Regions from separate parts of the Psychromonas sp. psych-6C06 genome, predicted to be linked through region 2. Evidence: predicted binding sites of a transcription regulator. Region 2 holds the regulator's gene; the other holds the start of a gene.

What was found. The regulator sigma-54, encoded in region 2, starts transcription at its own class of promoters, with help from an activator protein. The targets are predictions, from matches to a motif close to GTTGGCACGNNNNTNGNNT.
Region 1: a site for sigma-54 is predicted at 1,216-1,234, ahead of CW745_RS03275 (LruC domain-containing protein). Genes of this name have one in related genera too.

What each region holds. Positions count from the first base shown of each region.
Region 1 covers NZ_PIZM01000002.1:31,063-34,282, reverse strand. The annotation lists gene CW745_RS03280 (glycosyltransferase family 4 protein) at 1-776, opposite strand, end outside; gene CW745_RS03275 (LruC domain-containing protein) at 1,293-3,220, shown strand, end outside.
Region 2 covers NZ_PIZM01000012.1:23,151-26,370, reverse strand. The annotation lists gene lptB (LPS export ABC transporter ATP-binding protein) at 1-720, shown strand, start outside; gene CW745_RS14705 (RNA polymerase factor sigma-54) at 785-2,230, shown strand; gene CW745_RS14700 (PTS sugar transporter subunit IIA) at 2,550-2,996, shown strand; gene rapZ (RNase adapter RapZ) at 3,012-3,220, shown strand, end outside.

The DNA of each region.
Region 1 (3,220 bases), on a different contig from region 2:
ACAGGAATACCTCTTGCCATCGCTTCAAGCGCCGCCATTGGTAATCCTTCGTAGCGAGATGGCATCACTAGTAATCCGATTTTAGGCCATACTTTAGACATATCATCTTGTTGTCCATGAAGTATCAAGTTACTTGGGCAGTGCGCTTGTAGTGAAGCTAACTCTGGGCCATCACCGTACAAATGTAAGCGTGTGTTGGCAAAGGTCGTTGCGAGTGCCGCAAAATGATCGGGTCCTTTTTCTGCACTGACCCGACCGACAAAAGCAATTTGATTTCCTTGGGAAGTCGTAAGGTTATGGTTATTTACAAAGTTCTTAAACAGGGAGGTTTTAGCGGGTAAGCGAGAGGCTATTTGCGGACTGACCGCAAACCGATGATCTGCTAAGCCGGCGCTGATTCTATCTAGCCAATCATAAAGGGCCAGTTTACCAGTCGCTATTTCCCCCGCGTGGAAGGTACTAATACAAGCAATAGAGTTCATCCATGCAGCGAGCCGACCTAAAATACCTGCTTTATAACCATGAGTATGGACAACACGAGGACGCGTGTTTTTTAAGGTGCGCGTTAACATGCTAAATGATCCATCTAAGGTACGGCTATTAATACCTTGTTTTAGCAATGCATCATGCATCGGGTGCTTACCGTAGTTGCTCAAAAAAACCACTTCAACCTGCTCTCCATGCTGTTGTAAACCTTCAGCAAGTTGCATCACATGTGACTCAATCCCCCCGCCTTTACTGCTATCGAGCAGTAACCAGATTATATTGTTTTCCATCATTCCCTCCCGCACTATTATCAATGCTGTTATCTCGTATCGGTGTTGTCATGAAACACTGCAAGTTTGATGCCGACAGGAAAGGCTTTGAATGAGGGCTTATAGCAAAAGAGTTAAAGGTGATCTGTCTTACTTGTTAAAATTTACGCTACCTGCGTTGTGAGCCCTGAAGAGAGAACAACTAATTTCTACAACTCACTCCCTGGTAGTTTAAATTTTTCCTCCGCAATACGAGATCACTTTATAAATTGCATTGGTATTACATAACTGCATCTGTAGATAAAATGCGAAACATTACGCAGTTCGCGTTGCAAAATGCAAATAAGGGCGCCGTTATATCACTTTAATTCGTGAAAATATTGAATTGTTAATACTGATTTTTATGTTGCACTCCTTGTGAACTAAGGGCTCACTAGTATTGTTTTTAAAAAAAATTGTGCTTGGCACAACAATTGACTCTCTTCTACTGATTACGCAGAAAATAAGATTGCATTTATTTAATCAAGGAGAGTCACTATGGACTTAAATCAGCAATATCAAGCACCATCATTTATTCACCGTTTGATGTGTTGTTCACTACACAGGCTGGGCACGGCAGCGTTACTACCGTTACTGCTGAGTATTCAGTCTGTTTATGCCTCGCCATTTAGCACTTGTCCAAGTAAAGCATTCCTTTTTCAAGGAAACCCTGTATCCACCTATGGTGTTAATTTAGTGACGGGGAGTTTTGCGTTAATTGAAGATGATTCAGGTGTAGATGCTAATATTAATGGCCTTGGTTTTGATGAACAGGATAGATATTTATACGGTTTTAATACCAGTGATTTAACTGTGGTGAGATTAGATGGTGATTATCAAGCAACAGCGCTTAATGTGACAGGCTTACCTGCTTCTACCTCTTTTTTTGTTGGTGATATTGCTAACCATTATTACTATTTATACCGTAAAAATGTCGGTTTATACCGTATCGATTTAACCCCTTTAGATAATGATATTAATGCTTCTTTAACTGCGCAGTTAATTACTGCAAACGCATCGGTTAATCTCACAGACATTGCTTTTCATCCTAACGATATGATGCTTTATGGTGTTGATAATGGCAGCGGTGATTTATATCAAATTAACCCTGAAACAGGTGCCTTTAGCTTACTTGGAGACAGTGGTGAAAAGGGGACTTTTGGTGCGATGTACTTTGATGTAAATGGTTATTTTTATTTATCACGTAATCAGGATGGGAAAATATATCGAATTGATTTGTCGATGCTTAATAGTGAAACAGAGCATTCGCAAATCAGTGAGCTAGATGTAACTGCTATTCATTTTGCTGATGGTCCAAGTTCAAGTCAAAATGATGGTGCACGTTGTGCTTCTGCACCACTGATAGATGAAGATACCCCCTCTACGATTGATTTTGGTGATGCGCCAGCAAGCTATGCGACACTCCTGGCTGATAATGGCCCTCGCCACCTGCTAGACAATCAAACCTATTTAGGACTGAGTGCTCCTGATGGTGATTACGATGGTTATACAGGCGCAGACTCGGATGATAGTAGCATCGTTAATGTATTGAGCCTTGATGATGAAGACGGTGTTAATTTTGTGACAGCCTTAGAGGTAGGCTTAGATTCAGTGATCACCGTTTATGCATCACGTGAAGGTATTTTAAGTGCATGGTTTGACTGGAATGGTGATGGCGACTTTGCAGACTCAAATGAACATACTTTAATTGATATGGCGTTGCAGGAGGGGGTAAATATTATTTCGCTTCGTGTTCCTGATGATGCGGTCGCGGGCAACACTTGGAGCCGCTTTCGTTTTAGCGAGCAAGCGGGTTTGAATTATTTTGGTGGTAGTAATTCTGGTGAAGTAGAAGATCATCCTGTGACGATAAGTGAATCTGGTATCAGTTACCGTTATTACCCAAGTGCCAATAGCTGGGTGACTTTGGCCTACGAAGATCAGTGGCCCGCAAGTGATGATTACGATATGAATGATGTAGTTATGCATTATCGCACGGTAGAAGTGATACGTGATGGCCAAATTGTTCGTATCGACATTATTGGTGAACTACAGGCGTTAGGGGGGGATTACCACAATGGCTTTGCTGTGCAACTACCTGATGTTGCTAGCGATAATATTAATCAGCAGAGTTTGCGCTTGTTACATAATAATGTGCAACAGCAATATAGCGGGACTAATGGTGCAACCACTTACCCTATTTTAGAGTCAGGTAACCGTAATGCAGTATTAATGATTAGCCAAGATCTCTGGAAGCAAGTAGATACAGTTTGCCAATATCACCGCACTGAGCAAGGTTGTAAACAAGCGCAACAATTCGATTTTGAATTAAGTATTCCTCTTATAAATGCCATTGATTTAGACATACTTAACGCGCCCTATGATCCATTTATTTTCGCCACAGAGGGCTTATATCATGGTGATAT
Region 2 (3,220 bases):
GAGTTAATCGCAAAAGGTTTAGTAAAAAGCTATAAAGGCCGTACCGTAGTAAATGGTGTAGGCTTAACCGTCAAGACGGGAGAAATAGTTGGGTTACTCGGCCCAAATGGGGCAGGCAAAACCACTTCATTTTATATGGTCGTTGGCTTAGTGAAGCAGGATGAAGGCACCATTATTGTCGATGGTGAAGATATATCACATCACCCAATGCATATACGAGCACAAAAAGGGATAGGCTATTTACCTCAAGAAGCCTCTATTTTTAGACGTTTAACAGTCACTGAAAATATCATGGGTATCTTAGAAACACGTAAAGAACTTACCAAAGATCAACGCCTCGAAAAACTGAATACGCTATTAGAAGAGTTTCATATTACCCATATTCGTAATAATAAAGGCATGAGCCTTTCGGGTGGCGAGCGTCGACGTGTAGAGATTGCCAGAGCACTAGCAACCGAACCTAAATTTATTCTACTAGATGAGCCCTTTGCAGGTGTTGATCCAATTTCAGTCATTGATATCAAAAATATTATCGGTCAACTTCGCGATCGAGGCTTAGGCGTCCTAATTACTGACCATAACGTGCGTGAAACGCTTGATGTCTGTCAACACTCATACATTGTTAGCCATGGTGAAATTATCGCAATTGGGACACAAGACGAAATATTGGCAAATGATCATGTAAAACAAGTGTATCTAGGTGAAGAATTTAAACTATAGTTATTGTAAATATAGTTATTAAGACATAGCTACTAGTTATTTATATCAGGAAATACAAGCTTTGATGAAACAAGGGTTACAATTGAAAATGGGTCAGCAACTTGCGATGACCCCACAATTACAACAAGCGATCAAATTATTACAACTATCCACCCTTGATTTACAACAAGAGATTCAAAATGCGCTTGATGAAAACCCATTACTAGAGCAAGAAGATAACAGCTCACTTCAAGATGTCGTCAAAGAGCAAGACAGTAGTCAACTTGATACAGCCGAAGCACTTACCCAACAAGAATTTTCACAAGAGCAACCTGATGAAAGCAACTGGGAAGAAGCTTATACACCGCCTCCAACAACTTCAATTTCCTCAGGTTCATCCTCTTTTGAAGGCGAAGATAGCGTCTATCAGGGAGAGTCATCTATTTCTCTTCAAGATCATTTAATATGGCAGATGCAACTAACTCCCTTTTCTCAAACCGATCTCTTAGTCGCAACCGCTATTATCGACTCCATTGATGAGTTTGGCTACTTAACCAGTAGCTGCGAATCGATACTGGAAGCGTTGAGTAATGAAGTTGAAGATCTTGAGTTAGATGAGATCGAAGCAGTTTTAAAACGAATACAGCATTTTGATCCCATTGGTGTTGCGGCTAAGTCAGCACAAGACTGCTTACAAATACAGCTACGGCATCTCAGTGATGATACCCCTTGGCGTGCAGAAGCATTAATGATTCTCGAAGAACATATGGACCTATTAGGTAACCGAGATTACCGTACTTTAGCGCGCAAGACCAAACTGAAAGAGAATGAACTCGCAGAAATTATGCGCCTAATTCAAACCTTAGAGCCACGTCCTGGAAATCAATTCGAAGATACGCAAGCACAATACGTTGTACCTGATGTCTATGTGAAAAAAATAGGTGGACAATGGCGCGTATCGCTAAATCAGGACTGTGATCCGAACCTTTCTATCAATCAACAATATGCAGACTTATGCAAAGGTAATATTAGTAAAACAGATTCGCAATTTATTAAGGGTAACCTTCAAGAAGCGAAGTGGTTTATTAAAAGCCTCGAAAGTCGTAATGAAACATTGTTAAAAGTATCAAACTGTATCGTGCAACAACAGCAAGCATTTTTTGAATATGGTGACGAAGCAATGAAACCAATGGTGCTCAATGATGTTGCCTTTGAAGTTGAAATGCATGAATCTACTATTTCTCGAGTTACCACCCAAAAGTTTATGCATACACCCCGCGGTATTTATGAATTAAAATTTTTCTTTTCTAGCCATGTTGCTACCGAGAGTGGTGGCGAATGTTCATCGACTGCTATCCGTGCGTTAATTAAAAAGTTAGTAAATGCAGAGCTCACTACTAAGCCACTCAGCGATAACAAAATCACTCAGTTACTTGAAGAGCAGGGGATAAAAGTAGCAAGACGCACTATTGCTAAATATAGGGAGTCCTTAGGTATCCCACCCTCTAATCAACGCAAGCAGTTACTATAAGTTTAGATAACTAACCTAAGTTCTGGATAAGCAAAGCGATACAATACAGCTATTTCCGCGAATTTCGGCGTTAAAACATCTACCAATACCCCATTATTGCGACGATAATTTGCCTGAACTACGCAAAAATGAAGGCACTGTATTATAAAAGTAGCAGCATCGTGGTTTTAAACACCATAAAGCTTTCATTAACCAGAATTGAGGTTAAGTAAGCTAAATCGCTTAATATTGATTAATATTAAAAAATGGGCGTTCTTGTATAGCCATTCTTATTTAACCTGATAAAATCGCGCCAATTGTGCCACTAGAAAATAATATTATGAAAATATCTGACCTATTAGATAAAGACTCTGTGTTTAGCCAAACTAGCTGCAGCAGTAAGAAATGCGCATTAGAAAAAATCAGCATTATTGCAGCTGAAAAATTAGATATCGACTCGCAGCAATTATTCAATTCGCTTATTGCACGAGAAAAAATTGGCTCTACTGGAGTTGGGCTAGGAATTGCTATTCCACACGTTAAAATTGACAGTAGCTATCCAGCTACTGCTATTTTTATGCAATGCCATTCAGGGATCGATTATGATTCTTACGATGGTAATAAAGTCGATATATTATTTGCTATTTTTGTTCCTGAAGATAAATGCCAAGAATACTTACAGGCGCTCTCAGAAATAAGTCAAAAATTGCTCGACAAACCCTATTTGCGACAACTAAGAAGCGCACAAACTAACGAGCAGTTATATAACCTATTGCAAATTGAATAACTGCGAGGGAAAAAAATGAAATTAATCATCATCAGTGGACGTTCCGGCTCAGGAAAAACAATCGCGCTACATGTGCTTGAAGATCTAGGCTATAACTGTATCGATGGTGTGCCCTTCCAATTATTAGATCAACTCCTCGATACCGTTGATGTAGAAAATAATAAAATAGCCATCACTCTAGATGTTCGTAATCTACCAGGTGACTCTGATGCAATTGACTCCTT